Thiocapsa bogorovii: one gene and its partner. Each later gene encodes a partner of the first gene's protein in a complex. Links are inferred from orthologs where the notes say so. Each region holds a gene or a part of one and is shown in the gene's direction. Other genes may lie near its edges.

What was found.
Region 2: the proteins of smc (region 1) and LT988_RS03780 are in contact, whole or in part, in a crystal structure (PDB 3ZGX), measured with the Bacillus subtilis proteins. The link is inferred for Thiocapsa bogorovii from one-to-one orthologs.

The regions. Positions count from the first base shown.
Region 1 is NZ_CP089309.1:4,353,827-4,362,481, forward strand. What follows is about bases 2,751-6,819. They hold smc (chromosome segregation protein SMC), read left to right. Parts: upstream 2,751-3,073; coding sequence 3,074-6,619; downstream 6,620-6,819. Other genes in these bases: LT988_RS19305 (cell division protein ZipA), read left to right, coding at 6,777-6,819. Outside these bases: prlC (oligopeptidase A), read right to left, coding at 1-1,914; LT988_RS19295 (CNP1-like family protein), read right to left, coding at 2,092-2,706; more of LT988_RS19305, read left to right, coding at 6,820-7,532; NAD-dependent DNA ligase LigA, read left to right, coding at 7,508-8,655. UniProt on the Bacillus subtilis protein: Required for chromosome condensation and partitioning.
Region 2 is NZ_CP089309.1:819,751-827,104, reverse strand. What follows is about bases 4,587-7,354. They hold LT988_RS03780 (segregation and condensation protein A), read left to right. Parts: upstream 4,587-5,418; coding sequence 5,419-6,291; downstream 6,292-7,354. Other genes in these bases: rluB (23S rRNA pseudouridine(2605) synthase RluB), read left to right, coding at 7,231-7,354; scpB (SMC-Scp complex subunit ScpB), read left to right, coding at 6,233-6,883; LT988_RS03785 (tryptophan--tRNA ligase), read left to right, coding at 4,587-5,312. Also shown: LT988_RS03810 (sigma 54-interacting transcriptional regulator), read left to right, coding at 1-632; LT988_RS03805 (hypothetical protein), read right to left, coding at 829-1,575; LT988_RS03800 (PHP domain-containing protein), read left to right, coding at 1,781-2,656; LT988_RS03795 (L-threonylcarbamoyladenylate synthase), read left to right, coding at 2,666-3,289; LT988_RS03790 (site-2 protease family protein), read left to right, coding at 3,405-4,076; more of LT988_RS03785, read left to right, coding at 4,095-4,586. UniProt on the Bacillus subtilis protein: Participates in chromosomal partition during cell division. May act via the formation of a condensin-like complex containing Smc and ScpB that pull DNA away from mid-cell into both cell halves.

The DNA.
Region 1 (8,655 bases):
GGACCGGCCGGTGTCAGCGTCGAAGACACCCTTTTCCTCGAACAGCGAGAAGGCATCCGCCGACAGGACCTCGGCCCATTTGTAGCTGTAATAGCCGGCCGCGTAGCCGCCTGCAAAGATGTGGGAGAAGGCGTGGGCGAAACGGTTGAAGGCCGGTGGACGGATCACGGCCACCCGGTCGCGGACCTCCTCGATGATCTCGTAGACGCGTCCGCCGCGTGCGGGGTCGTATTCCAGATGCAGGCGGAAATCAAACAGCGCGAACTCCAGTTGCCGCACCATCTGCATGGCCGACTGGAAATTCTTCGCCGCGGTCATGCGCTCGTAGAGGTCCGCAGGGATGGACTCGCCCGTCTCCCAGTGGGCGGCAAAGAGGTCCAGGGATTCGCGTTCCCAGCACCAGTTCTCCATGAACTGGCTGGGCAGCTCGACGGCATCCCAAGGCACGCCGTTGATCCCCGCCACACCCGGATAGTCGACCTTCGTCATCATGTGATGCAGGCCGTGGCCGAACTCGTGGAAGAGCGTCTCGACCTCGTTGTGGGTCAGCAGCGAGGGTTTGTCGCCGACCGGCGGGGTGAAGTTGCAGACCAGGTAGGCGACCGGGAGTTGGTCGCAGCGACTGGTGTGCATCCTGTTGGTGCAGACGTCCATCCAGGCCCCGCCGCGCTTGTTCTGGCGCGCGAAGGGGTCGAGATAGAACTGGCCGCGCAGCGCCCCGGATACACCGTCGCGGATCTCGAAGAAGCGCACGTCCGGGTGATAGGTGTCGAAGGACTCGGCCTCCTGGATCTTGACCCCGAAGAGACGCTCGACGACGCCGAAGAGGCCTGAGAGTACACGCGAGATCGGGAAGTAGGGCCGCAGCTCTTCCTGACTGATCCGATAGCGGTGCAGGCGCAGCTTCTCGGCATAGTAGCCGACGTCCCACGGCTCCAGTGTCTCGACCCCGTGCTGCTCTCGGGCGAACGCCTCGAGCTCGGCAAGCTCTTTGCGCGCCTGAGCGACCGAGCGGTCGGCCAAGTCGTTCAGAAAAGCCAGCACGTCGTCCGGGGAGCGGGCCATCTTGGTCGCAAGCGAGCGCTCGGCGTAGTTTGCGAAACCGAGCAGCTGGGCCAGCTCGTGACGGAGCGCGAGGATGCGCTCCATGATCTCGCCGTTGTCCCACTGCCCGGCGTGCGGCCCCTGATCGGAGGCGCGTGTCCCGTACGCCTGGTAGAGCTCGAAGCGCAGCTCGCGATTGTCCGCATAGGTCATGACCGGCATGTAGGAGGGCAGGTCGAGCGTGAAGAGCCAGCCGGTCTGGCCACGTTGTTCTGCGTTCTGCCGGGCCAACCCGAGGGCGGATTCGGGCAGGCCCGCGAGCTGCGTCTCGTCCTTGATCAGCGTGCTCCAGGCGTTGGTGGCGTCGAGCACGTTCTCCGAATACTTGGTGGTGAGCTGCGAGAGCTCCTGACTGATCGCTCTGTAGCGGGCCTTCTTCTCGGCCGGGAGATCGACGCCCGAGAGGTGGAAGTCGCGCAGCGCGTTCTCCAGGAGCTTGCGCTGTGCCGGGTTCAGGTGCTCCTGCGCGGCGACCGACTGATAGCCGCGGAAGAGATCCTCGTTCTGCCCGACCTCGGTCCCGTAATCGCTGAGCTTCGGCAGGCAGGCGTTGTAGGCGGCGCGCAGCGCGTCGCTGTTGAGCACGCCGTTGAGATGTCCGACCGGCGACCAGGCGCGGCTCAAGCGGTCGTCGATCTCGTCCAGCGGCTCGACGAAGCTCTCCCAGGTCGGCACCGCGACCTCGCGTGTCAGGCGCTCGATCTCGGCGCGGCAGTCGGCGAGACAGACGTCGATGGCGGGCTCGACGTGTTCGGGACGGATCCGGGAGAAGGCCGGGAGGCCGGTGGTCTCGAGCAATGGGTTCGTCATGGGTGTGGCCTGATCGGGTTCGCGGATCGAATGGGTCTCAGGGTGCGGCTCGGCAGTCTGCAGAAAGAATCTGCCGGGACCACCGGCGGGCCGGAACAGACGAAGCCTTGCCGCCCGCCGAATCATGCGGGCTGCACGCCTGAGTTTCCAGTCGAGCGATCGATGTGCTCGGCGTGGTCAGTCCGGCAGGAAACCCATGTTTTGGCGTGGTGAAATCCGGCCTTTGAGAGAACGGACCATGTCGATCTTCGGGCGCGGTGCGAAGGCCTGCGGGATGCAGAAGTGAAATCGCCAGAGGTCTTGACGCCAGCGCTCCCCGCCATGCGCAGGGATCGGAAGCCACTCCTCCGATGCGATCGGAACGAACCGTTCGCCGGCACCGTAGGCATAGGTCTTGTAGGCGCCCTTCGGCGTGCAGCGGATGCCCTCCACGGAGAGGTTGCGGGTCCCGCTGCGACCCTCCGCCACGAGCGTGTAGCGCACCACATCGTCCGCGCCGACCTGCAGATTGCGGGTGTCGATGAAATACCGCAAGGCGGCATCCGGACCGTCCGGGACCAGCTCGACCAGATCGGCATCCTGCGGCCAAGGCGGGAGCGGGGTGTCCGCTTCCTTCCAGGGCGTACCTTCTTGAACGCTCGACGGCACGGGGGGCTCGGCGTCGTTCACGAAGGCGTTCTCCGCGGCGGATAAGGGCATCGCGAGCCACAGGAGAGGAATCCAAGAAAGGGTGTCCCGGGTAAAGCGAGGCCGGGGCGTGAAGACCGAGGGAAGCTGTCGGGGAGGTGTCATGATGTCGGTCACCGGGGATTAAGCCGCGCCCAGCGCGGTATGTGATGTTTTTGGATGGGGTCGGCCCCTGCAGACTTGATGACCGCTGGAGCTTGCGCGGCTTAAGATATTAAGAAATAAATCATTTTAAACCGCGTCCCGAGCAAAATGCGTCATTTTCACTTCGCTTTTGGCTTTGGACACATCTTCGATCTCGGTGATGCGCGGTTAAAGCCGGCAGGATGCGCTCGCCATGACGCCCGTCGTGCTCCGCACCCGCGCGCATCGCCGCATCGAGATCCTCTAGTCTACCAGCCCGAAAGCTCCGTGCCATGCGAGACGCTCGGCCCGCTTGTGCCCTCGATTCTCCTTCCGGTATGGTTCTTGGATGCGTCTCGAAAAGATCCGACTTGCCGGCTTCAAATCCTTCGTGGATCCCACGACGGTCCTCTTTCCGGGCAACCTGGTCGGTGTCGTCGGACCCAACGGCTGCGGCAAGTCCAACGTCATCGACGCGGTGCGTTGGGTCATGGGCGAGAGCTCGGCGAAGATGCTGCGCGGCGAGTCCATGGCGGACGTGATCTTCAACGGCAGCACCGGGCGCAAGCCGGTTGGAACGGCGAGCATCGAGCTGGTGTTCGACAATGCCGACGGCGGCGCGGGCGGTGCCTATGCCGCCTTCAATCAGATCTCGGTCAAGCGACAGGTCTCGCGCGACGGTCAGTCGGCCTATTTCCTGAACGGGACACGCTGCCGTCGGCGCGACATCCAGGATCTCTTCCTCGGGACGGGTCTCGGTCCGCGCTCCTACGCTATCATCGAGCAGGGCATGATCTCGCGCATCATCGAGGCGCGTCCCGAGGATCTGCGGCTCTTTCTGGAGGAGGCCGCGGGGATCTCGAAATATAAGGAGCGCCGCCGCGAGACCGAGAGCCGCATGCGCCAGACCCGCGAGAATCTCGATCGGCTCGACGATCTGCGTGACGAGGTCAACAAACAGATCCAGCATTTGGAACGCCAAGCCGCCTCCGCCGAGCGCTATACCCAGCTCAAGGCCGAGGAGCGGCGTCTGGACCTGGAGCTCAAGGCGCTGCGTTGGCAGGCACTCGACGCGGAGATCCGCACCCGCGAGCAGCGACTGGCCGAGACCGAGACCCGGACCGAAGCGGGGCTCGCACAGCAGCGACGGATCGAGGCGGATATCGAGGCACGGCGCGCCGACTATCAAAGTGCCTCTGAGACCTTCAACGGGGTGCAGGGGCGGTTTTACGCGGTCGGCTCCGAGATCGCGCGGGCCGAGCAGGCGATTCAGTTTGCCAGCGAGGCCCGCGGTCGGCGCGAGGGCGAGCTGGTGCGGCTCGATCAGGAGATCGGCGAGGCCGAGGACCACTTGGAGCGCGACCAGGGACGGCTTGCCGAGATCGATCGCAACCTCGCCCGCGACGAGCCCGAGCTGACAGACGCCGATCAAGCCTTGTCCGGGGTGCTCGAGCAGGTGACGCTGGCCGAGGATAAGCTCAAGCACTGGGAGCGTCTCTGGGACGACTTCAGTCGGGAGGCCGCCGGGCCTTCGGAGCAGGCGCAGGCCGAACGTGCGCGGATCAACGCGTTGGAGCAACGCAGCGATCGCGACCGCGACCGATTGCGGCGTTTGGACGAAGATCTCGCGCGTCTGCAGGGCCTGGAGCTGGAGGATCGGTTCCTGCAGCTCGTCGCGCGAGAAACCCGATTGGAGACCGAGCTTGCGGACATGGAGGGGCGTCAAGAGTCCCTGGGCGCCGGCCTGGCCGAGCGCGACGAGGCGATCGGTACGCTTGCCTCGGAGATTGATGCGGTCCGCACCCTGTTGCAGGAGTCCCGGGGCCGGTTGGCCTCGCTCGGCGCGCTCCAGGACGAGGCCCTGGCCGACACCGATGCCGACGGCCGGTCTGCCGACTGGATTGCCGCTGCGGGACTCGCCGACGCGGTGCGTCTGATCGATGGGCTCGACGTCGACGCGGATTGGCAGCGTGCGGTCGAGGTCTTGCTCGGGGATGCGATTCGCGCAATCGGCATTCCGAATCTCGATCATGCACTGTCGGGCGGCGGAGATCCGCCCCCTGGCGTGGTCCTTTTGGAAACCCGCCTGGATGCCGAGGGGCAAGTCGAGGCTCCGGGGGACTCTGACGGCGCACCGGCGGCTCGGGCGCTCCTTGCGCATGTTCGCGCACCCTGGGCGCTCGACGGGCTGCTCGGTCGGGTCAGGACCGTCGACCGGCTCGCCGACGCCGTCGCCATGCGCGACGCCTTGGGACCGGCCGAGCAATGGGTGACGCCCGAGGGTGCGCGGGTCGGTCGCGACTGGCTAAGCACGCCGCCGGTTAAGGCGCAAGCGGGCGTCATCGCGCGGGCGGAGGCAATCAAGGCGCTCGGCGGTGAGATCGCCGAGCTTCAGGCCAAGGAGTCCGCGCTCTGCACCGAGCAGGAGGATGCGCGCGCCGCCCGAACGGTGGCTCAAGAGGCACGGGCCGATGCGGGACGGCAGCTGACGGCGCTCGGTCGCGAGCTGTCGCTGCTCAAGGCCGAGCTCGCGAGCCTGCGCGCCAAGCGCGAGCATCGAGAGGATCGGCTTCAGGCATTGGCCGCCGAGCGCGACGAGCTCCAGGAGCAGATGGCCGATGCCTTGGAGGAGATGGAAGCGGCGCGCGAGCGTCTGCACGAGCACCTCTCCTTGGTGGAGAGCTTGGCGGAGCGACGCGACGCAATGCAGGTCGAGCGCGAGACGCTGCGTGCCGGGCTTGCCGCGGTGCGGGAGGAGGAGCGTCGCTGCCGGGAGCGAACGCAGGGGCTGCGGGTCAGCGTCGAATCGAACCGCGCCGCCCGCGCGGCCACGCAGCAGAGCCTGGCGCGCCTACAGGAGCGCCGCGCGGTGCTCCACGAGCGCCGCGCCGAGCTGTTGGATGCGCTCGAGGAGAGTGTCGAGCCATTGGCCGAGCAGCGGGTGCGGCTCGACGAGCAGCTGGTGCTCCGGGTGGAGGTCGAGGAGGCGTTGGCCGAGGCACGCAACCGACTCGAGGCCTTGGATGCCGAGGTGCGCGAGCTCGAGCAGGCGCGTCAGCGCTCGGAGCAGGAGGGCCGCGTCGGTCGCGGCGAGCTCGATCGGCAGCGTTTGGAGCACCAGGAGCGCTTGGTCCGTCGCCAGACCCTCGCCGAGCAGATCGCCGAGGTGGACGGTGCCGAGCCCACACCGGCCGAGGTGCTCGCCGAGATGGATCCCGCGGCGAACGAATCTCAGTGGCAGGAGGCGCTTTCCAAGACCGCGGCGCGTCTCCAGCGGCTTGGGCCGGTGAACCTCGCGGCGGTGGACGAATTCCGTCAGCAGGCGGAGCGCAAAGTCTATCTGGACGCACAGCACGAGGATATCAGCCGCTCGCTCGAGACGCTGGAACAGGCGATCCGCAAGATCGATCGCGAGACACGCAGCCGTTTCCGCGAGACCTACGATCAGGTCAATCAGGGGTTTCAGCTCCTGTTTCCGCGGCTCTTCGGCGGCGGTCACGCGAGCTTGGATCTCACCGACGAGGATCTGCTCGAGACCGGCGTCAGCGTCATGGCACGCCCCCCGGGCAAACGCAATTCGAGCATCCATCTGCTCTCGGGCGGGGAGAAGGCGCTGACGGCGGTGGCCTTGGTTTTCGCCATCTTCGAGCTCAATCCGGCGCCCTTCTGTATGCTCGACGAGGTCGACGCGCCGCTCGACGACGCCAACGTCGGGCGCTTCTGCGAGCTGGTGCGCTCCATGTCCGATCGGGTCCAGTTCGTCTTCATCAGCCACAACAAGGTCACGATGGAGATTGCCGATCATCTGCTCGGAGTGACCATGCACGAGCCCGGTGTCTCGCGGCTCGTCTCGGTGGACGTCGACGAGGCGGTGCGACTTGCGGCGGTATCCTGAGTGCTCGGCGTTTATCGTCCGACCCGTGCGGGACGCACCCTGATTCGGGGAAAAGTCACGCGCGCTCGGTATTCACCCGCCCGATCGGGGATACAGGTCGCTCGCGCGTTGATATACTCCACCCAGTCCTGAACGTCAGACCGACACGAACGCTTGAATGGACGCCAATACCATCCGTCTCATACTGATTGCCGTGGGTGCCTTGCTCATCCTCGCCCTCTTCCTGTGGGAGCGCAGCCGCCGGGCCGACGACGACACGGACGAGGACGACGACTACGAGGAGGCCGATGCGCCTTACGGTCTGTCGTCCGGCAAGCGCGAGCCTGATCTCGGCCTCGGTCGCGCGTCCTCGCCCGTGCGCAGAGACGACTCCGCCGTGGCGGAATCGCCTCGTGCCGCGCGGGAGTCCGGGAGCTCGTCGGCGTGGGCGTCGGAGTCCGACTCTGAGGACGATCTCGAGTCCGAGGTTGCCGGCGAGATCGAGCCCCTATTGATCCAGCTCAGTGTCGGCGCGCGCCGCGAGCCCTTCTTCGGACCTGAATTGATGGACGCCGCGGAGGCTTGCGGTCTTCGTCCCGGCCGGATGGATATCTTTCACTGTCTCGACGAGTTCGACGACGATACCCGCATCTATTTCAGCATGGCCAACATGGTGAAGCCGGGGATCTTTCCGTTCGACGCTATGGACGAGTTCTCGACGCCCGGTTTGATGCTGTTCGCCCAGCTCGACGGGCGTCCGGAGGACATCACGGTCCTCGAAGAGATGATCGCCACGGCGCGAAAGCTCGCCAGCGAGCTCGATGGCGACGTCCTCGACGAGACGCGTCGCCCGCTGACGGTCGCTAAGGAAGAAGATCTGCGCCGGGCCGTGCTCGAGAACGAGCGCCGATGGTCGAGAACGTCGGAGCGTTGACCGGCTCGGATGCCGACCGCGAGCGTGCCGCCTGGCTGCGCACGGAGATCGCTCGCCATAATGACCGCTACTATGTCCTCGACGATCCGGAGATCCCGGACGCCGAGTACGATCGTCTGTTCGCCGAGCTTCAAGCCCTGGAGACCCGCTATCCGGAGCTGAGGACACCGGATTCGCCGACACAACGCGTCGGCGCTGCACCGCTCTCCGCCTTCGCTCAGGTGCGGCATCGTTTGCCGATGATCTCGCTTGCCAACGCCATGAGCGACGATGAGCTGGCCGAGTTCGACCGCCGGGTCGTTGCGGCCCTGCCGGGAACGGAGCCCGTCCTCTACACCGCCGAGCCCAAGCTCGACGGGCTGGCGATGAGCATCCGCTACGAAGAGGGACTGCTCGTTCAGGCAGCGACCCGTGGCGACGGCTCCACCGGCGAGGATGTCACCGCGAACGTGCGGACCGTGAAGAGTGTCCCGCTGCGTCTCCTCGGCGAGGCGTGCCCCGCCGTGCTCGAGGTGCGCGGGGAGGTCTATATGTCACGCGAGGGGTTCGAGCGGCTCAACAAGGCCGCAGCGCAGCGCGGCGAGCGGGTCTTCGCCAATCCGCGCAATGCCGCGGCCGGGAGTCTGCGCCAGCTCGACCCCCGAGTGACCGCCACTCGGCCTCTGAGTTTCTGCTGTTACGGTTGGGGCGAGACCTCGACCGCTTCCGAGGCGAGTCAATACGCGATGCTGCAGCGCCTAGCCGGTTGGGGGATCCCCATTTCCACGGAGCTGCGACAGGTCGAGGGGCCCGACGGCTGTCGGGCCTATTTCGAGGGGTTGGGGCGACGCCGCGATGCGCTGCCCTACGAGATCGACGGCGTGGTCTTCAAGGTCGACCGGATCGCCGATCAGGCGCGGCTGGGCGCGACCGCCCGTCATCCGAAGTGGGCCATCGCGCGCAAGTTCCCCGCGCAGGAGGCCCTGACGGTCGTCGAGTCGGTCGAATTTCAGGTCGGACGCACGGGCGCAGTGACCCCGGTCGCCCGGTTGCGGCCCGTGCAGGTGGGCGGCGTCACGGTGGCCAACGCCACGTTGCACAACATGGACGAGGTGACCCGTAAGGACGTTCGAGTCCGCGATAC
Region 2 (7,354 bases), 3.5 Mb from region 1 along the record:
AGGTCGGTGAGCTGAATGCGGCGGATCAGGCGCGACTGCTGCATGCCATCGTTGCGCAGGACGCCCCTCGCGACGGGTCTCGCTCCGGAGTCAGGCTGAGGGTCATCGCGGCCTCGGCTTTGGACCTCGATCGGCTCGTACAGGAAGGGGTCTTTCGGCGCGATCTGTATCTGCGCCTCTGTGTCGTTCCGCTCGAGGTCCCGCCTTTGCGTGACCGGGCGCTCGATATCCCTGCGCTGACGCAGCACTTCATCACGACCGCGGCGGCGCGGCATCGGCTCGATCCGCCGCGGCTTAAATCCGGTGCGGAGCGCTTGCTGCGCCGGTATACGTGGCCGGGCAATCTGCGCGAGCTCGCCAACCTGTGCGAGCGTCTCGTGATCCTCCTTCCGGGCACCGAGGTGGGTCCCGAGAACCTACCCGGCGAGGTGATACGGGGTGCGCCGCAGTCGGAGAAGGACATCGGTTTCTCGCTGCCGCCGCACGGGATCGATCTTAACGACCTCGAGGCGGAGCTGATCCGCCAAGCCCTCTCGCTGGCCGGCGGAAATAAGAGTCGGGCCGCGCGTCTGCTCGGGTTGACGCGAGATACGTTGTTGTATCGCCTTCAAAAACACATTATCGGCGGCTAAACCGCGTCCCCGTGCTGTCCGGCGATGTTGCAATCTGAGGCGACGGTCGGAACCGTGTCTGCGCGTCGGCGCCGGACGCGGTTTAGAAGATCGAAAAATAATCTCTGAGCCGCGTCTCCGCCGGCGGTAGTGGACTGCGCCACGCCGAAAGAATTCTCGAAAGAATGCATGTACCTCCGACGCGGTTCAGCGCGGTTCAGTGTAAACGCTGACCGCTGCACCACTTGTCGAAGTAACGCTGCATCACCTCGCGGACAGGTGCAGGGTAATTCAGCGCTTCCATCTGTCCCATGCCCTCGCGGAAGAAATTGGGTGCGTGGTCGGGCAGTTGCTCGCCGATAGCGGCGAAGGACTCTTCCATCAGGGCGGGCTGCTGGCTGCGCGTGGCGACGATCCCTCGGTTGATCAGGAGGACGAGCCAAGGATCGGTCGGGTCGGTCGGGTCCATACCCTGGACGCGGTCTGCGCCGATGCCCTCTGCAATCTCGCCCATCAGGCCGTAAAGCTCGGCGAGCTCCTCGGGTCGGCTCAACCGATTCGCGAGTATGGCCAGGGCGTTCACGACATCCTCCGGGTGCTGGAGCTCGCCGCCTCGGCGCAACATCCAGCATGCGAAAGGGACTGCGAGGACCTCGACCGCTTGCGCCTGTGATTCGAGACTCAGACGCCGCGCGACATCGCCGAGCTCGCGAAGCAGGCCGAGTCCGTGCTCGAGCAGGGCCTCGGGTTCCGCGCCGGTGACCGGGCGCGACACCTGTGCTGACTCGCCGCGCGGTTCGGCCTCGCCGGCGCGCACGGCGTCGAGCAGTTGCGCGAATCCGCTCAGCGACACCTGCGGTGCGGGCTCGACTGTCTGCTCGGAGTCGTCGTAGGCGCGCTGGATCTCGTCGCCGAGTCGCTTGAGCTCATCCGCGATATCGCTGAGGTCGACCTTCGGGAGCATGGGCTGATCATCCTGGCAACAGAAAGAAACCGAGGTCGGATCGACCGATCCGGCCTGCGTCCTGCAGCGGCGCGGCATCGAGTCGTTGCAAGCGGACTCCGACCGCCTTACCTGGAAAATATAGCAAGAGCGACCATACCCGTCTCGTGCGCGGTCTCACGTCGGCCCGAGGCATGCATCCGCGGGATCGGTTAGACTAGTCACGATGAGAAAAAGCCCAGATCTCCACAGTCATTCCACGGCCTCCGACGGCACCTTGACCCCCGATGCGCTGATGCAACGCGCGTGCGCGTCCGGTGTACAGGCCATCGCTCTTACCGATCACGATACCACCGAGGGCCTCGCCGAGGCACGCACCGCGGCCGAGGCACTCGGTCTTCGGCTCGTCCCGGGGGTGGAGATCTCGGTGACCTGGGGCGGCCGCACGGTTCACATCGTGGGTCTCAATGTCGATCCCGAGAATGTCGCCCTACAGGCGGGCCTGAGTCGACTACTCGCCTATCGAGGCTGGCGCGCCGAGGAGATCGGGCGCCGCCTGGCCCGGCAGGGTATCGAGGGCGCTTACGATGGCGCGAAGGCGTTCTCGAACGGTCGTCTGATCGGGCGCACCCATTTTGCCCGCTTCCTGGTCGCGCAGGGCCATGCGCACGACCTTCGGGATGTCTTCAACCGCTATCTGGTCAACGGCAAGCCCGGTCATGTCAGCGGCGAATGGGCGACCCTCGACGAGGCGACCCGCTGGATCACGGGCGCGGGAGGTCAGGCCGTCATCGCCCATCCGGCGCGCTACAAGCTCACGCGCACCCGCCTGCTGAAGTTACTCGGTGAGTTCCGCGAGTGCGGTGGCGTGGGTCTGGAGGTCGTCTCCGGGAGCCACAGCCGTGACGAGATCTTCAATTTCGGTTGTCTCGCGCGCGACCAAAAGATGCTTGCCTCTGCCGGCTCCGACTATCACGGCCCCGAGAACCCTTGGATCGATCTGGGACGTTTGCCCGCCCTACCGAAGGCGTGTACGCCGATCTGGCACGACTGGCCCGATCTCGACGCCGAATCGAGCTTGCCTCGAGTCGCTGCCGGTTGATCGCGGGCCATGGCGCAGTTCTTTCAGATCCATCCCGCGAATCCTCAGGCACGGCTGATCCGCCGCTCGGTCGAGATCCTGTTGGAGGGTGGCGTCATCCTCTATCCGACAGACTCGTCCTACGCGCTCGGCTGTCAGATCGGCGAAAAATCCGCGATGGAGCGGATCCGCCGGATCCGCAAGCTCGACGACAAGCACAACTTCACGTTGGTGTGCCGAGACCTCTCCGAGATCACGACCTACGCCAGGATCGACAATCAGGCCTTTCGGTTGCTGAAGACACTCACCCCCGGTCCCTACACCTTTATCCACGAGGCGACCAAGCAGGTTCCGCGGCGTCTCCTGCATCCCAAGCGCAAGACGATCGGCATCCGGGTGCCCGACAACGAGATCTGTCGTGCACTGCTCGGCGAGCTCGACCAGCCGATCCTCAGCACCACGCTGATCATGCCGGGTGACGATCGACCCCTCACCGACCCCGAGGAGATGCGGGAGCTGCTCGACAAGCAGGTCGATCTCATCATCGACGGGGGGTTCTGCGGGGTTGAGCCGACCACCGTGGTCGACATGACCGCGGAGCCGCCGAGCCTGATGCGTCTCGGCAAGGGCGATGCGACCTTGTTCGAGGAATGAGCCGCGGTAACGTTGCGCGGCGGCTGTGCCGCGCGCGGAACGGCTCCGTGGAGAGCAGGGTGCGTCGCACGCGCGTCGGCGAAAATCCCACGTGCGCTCGGTATATAATGCCGCGATGGAAGCCCTGAACCCCTACCAACTGCTGGCCGTCCTCGCCATCCCGGTCCTGTTTGCGATCACGGTCCACGAGGCCGCACACGGATGGGTCGCAAGCAAGCTGGGCGATCGCACCGCCTTGATGCTCGGTCGCGTGACCTTCAATCCGATCAAGCATATCGATCCGATCGGAACCATCGTGGTTCCTCTCGCCACCTTTTTCCTGGTGGGATTCCTCTTCGGTTGGGCGAAACCTGTGCCGGTCAATTGGCGCAACCTGCATCACCCCCGTCGAGACATGGCCCTGGTGGCGATCGCGGGTCCGGGGGCGAATCTGCTGATGGCGCTCTTTTGGGGAGGCATGATCAAGCTGGGTATCCTCCTGTTGCCGATCAGCCAATGGATTGCCCTTCCTTTGGTGTACATGGGCGCTGCCGGAATCCTGATCAACGTCTTCCTGATGGTTCTGAATCTGATCCCTCTGCTGCCGCTCGACGGCGGGCGGGTGCTCAACGCGATGCTTCCGCCGAAACTGGCCGCGCAGTTCTCGCGATTGGAGCCTTTCGGGCTGATCATCCTGCTGGCATTGCTGATCACCGGGCTCCTCGGAGCGGTTCTGCTGCCCCTCGTGATCGGGACCGTGGGCCTGCTCCCGGGTTCGGCGATCGTGAGAGAGCTCTTCTTCGTCTGATTACGAGGCTGCCAAACCTTGACTTCCGTCTCCGCACACCACTCGCGCGTCCTCTCCGGGATGCGTCCTACGGGCCGTCTCCATCTCGGACACTATCACGGTGTCCTGAAGAACTGGCTGGAGCTTCAGCACGAATACGAGTGTTTCTTCTTCGTCGCCGATTGGCATGCCTTGACGACGCACTACGAGGATCCTTCGATCATCCCGACGAGCACTCGCGAGATGGTGATCGACTGGTTGGCCGCCGGGATCAATCCGGGCTCGGCGACACTCTTCATCCAATCGCGGGTTCCGGAGCATGCCGAGCTGCATCTTCTGCTCTCCATGATTACGCCTCTGGGCTGGCTGGAGCGGGTGCCGAGCTACAAGGACCAGCAGGAGAAGCTCAAGGAGCGCGATCTTGCGACCTACGGCTTCCTCGGTTACCCGCTGCTCCAAAGCGCGGACATCCTGATGTATAAGGCCGGGCAGGTCCCGGTCGGAGAGGATCAGGTCGCCCACGTGGAGCTGACGCGCGAGGTCGCGCGGCGCTTCAATCACATTTACGGTCGCGAGCCCGGCTTCGAGGAGAAAGCGGAGGAGGCCAAGCGCAAGATGGGCAAGAAGAACGCCAAACTCTTCGATCGGCTGAGGCGCAGCTATCGGGAGCAAGGCGATCAGGAGGCATTGAGCGTGGCCCATGCGCTTCTGGAGGGGCAGGGCAATATCACCCTGGCCGATCGCGAGCGACTGCTCGGGTATCTCGAGGGCGGCGGACGGGTCATCCTGCCCGAACCCATGCCGCTGCTGACCAAGGCCTCGAAGATGCCGGGGCTGGACGGGCAAAAGATGTCCAAGTCTTACGGTAACACCATCGCCTTGCGCGACGAGCCTGCCGATGTCGAGAAGGCGCTGCGGACCATGCCGACCGACCCCGCGCGGGTGCGCCGGACCGATCCGGGCGATCCGGAAAAGTGCCCGGTTTGGCAGTTCCACCTGGTGTATTCGAACGATCAGGTTCGCGACTGGGTGCAGCAGGGCTGCCGCTCGGCCGGCATCGGCTGTTTGGACTGCAAGCAGCCGGTGATCGACGGTGTGCTCGCCGAGCTGATGCCGATGCAGCAACGCGCCAGGGAGTACTCGGCCCAGCCGGAGCTCCTGCGCAACGTCATCAACGAGGGCTGCGAGCGTGCACGCGATGTTGCACACGAGACGCTTGAAGAGGTTCGGCACGCGATGTCCCTGGTGATGAGCTAAACCGCGCTCGGCGTCCGGGCGTTGGCCAGAGGTGCTCTCGGCGTCGCAGCCGTCGGTCGGCGACGGCAGGGCGCGGTTTAGAACACCCAAATTTAGGGACTCAAGTATGGCGGATGAAGGCACAGACCGGCAGCCGCCGCCGGGGCAACAGCAGGAGATGCCGCTCGAGGTGGCGCCCTTCGCCATGGTGCGGGGCTTGCCTTTCCTGACCTTGCCTGTGGATCTCTATATTCCGCCGGACGCGCTCGAGGTCTTTTTGGATGCCTTCGAAGGACCGCTGGATCTACTGCTCTATCTGATCAAGCGACAGAATCTCGACATCTTGGATATCCCGATCGCGGCCATCACCGCGCAGTACATCGAATACGTCGATCTCATGACCGAGCTGCGCCTGGAACTGGCAGCGGAGTATTTGGTTATGGCTGCAATGTTGGCCGAGATCAAATCCCGGATGCTCCTGCCGCGTGTGCAGGCCGCGGAGGAGGAGGGCGAGGATCCGCGCGCCGAGCTGGTGCGTCGGCTCCAGGAGTACGAGCGGTTCAAGCAGGCTGCGCAGGATCTGGACGCACTTCCAAGGTTGGAGCGGGACGTCTTTGCCGTCCGGGCCGAGGTGCCGCCCGGTCATGTTCAGCGCGTCCCACCCGATGTCGATTTTCGCGAGCTGCTTCTCGCCATGCGCGAGGTGATGGCCCGCGCCGATCTCTTCACGCGCCATCGCGTCGAGCGTGAGTCCTTGTCGCTGCGCGAGCGCATGTCGTGGGTGCTCGAGCGTCTGAGCGACGGCGGTTTCCTCGCCTTCACGGACCTCTTCGATATCACCGAGGGACGCCAAGGCGTTGTGGTGAGCTTTCTCGCGCTCTTGGAGCTGATCAAGGCGGCGACATTGGAGCTGGTCCAGGCCGAGCCGTTCGCCCCCATTCATGTGCGTCTGCGCGAGACGGCGGCGGGCGAAGTCCTCGACGAGGCGGCAGGTGCTTAAGCAGATCGTCGAAGCCGCTCTGGTCGCCGCGGGCGGGCCGCTGACCGCGGACCAGCTCTTGGCGCTCTTTCTGGACGAGGAACGTCCGTCGCGTGCCGATGTGCTCGCGGCGATCGGCGCACTGCAGCAGGACTATGCCGAGCGCGGTCTCGAGATCGTCGAGGTTGCCGGCGGCTGGCGTGTTCAGGTGCGCGCGAGCATCGCCCCTTGGGTGGCCCGCCTGTGGGACGAGCGACCCCCGCGCTACTCGCGCGCCCTGCTCGAGACGCTCTCGCTGATCGCCTATCGGCAGCCGATCACACGCGGCGAGATCGAGGACATCCGCGGGGTCGCCGTCAGCACGCAGATCGTCAAGACCCTGACCGAGCGGGAGTGGATCCGTGTGGTCGGCCATCGTGATGTTCCCGGCCGACCTGCGCTCTTCGCGACTACGCGCAAGTTCCTGGATTATTTCGGTCTTCGGTCCCTCAACGAGCTGCCGACCCTCGCCGAGATCCGCGCCCCGGATTTCCTGATCGACGAGGCATTGGCGCTGGAGGCTCCCACCCACGATGCCGCGGATAAAAAGCCCCGAGACGACGCTGGTGTATGATCGTAGGATCGCCGCCAGCCGCCAGCCGCCAGCCGCCAGCCGCCAGCTTCACTCTGCCGTCTGAGAACCGAATCCAAGCCGCAAACCGAATCGATAGCTGATGGCCGATCCTAAATCCGGCATTGAGAACCGCAAAGACGCAAAGGACGCAAAGGAAAACAAAAATTTGCAATGACGATGTTCGCCTTTCGCGTGAATAGCGTCATTGAAGCAAGGCATTGAACGCCTTAGCGTCCTTTGCGCCTTTGCGGTTCAACGACTCTTTTTAGGCCGATAGCAGGAAGCAGGAAGCAGGAAGCAAGCCCCTGGACGCTGACCGCCCAAGACGATAAACCCGAGAGCCCGATATGACAACCGACCGACGTTCCCCTCCGCCGCCACCTGCCGATGAGCCCGTGCGCCTGCAGAAGGCCCTTGCCGACGCTGGACTGGGCTCGCGTCGAACCATCGAGGGTTGGATCAGCGAGGGGC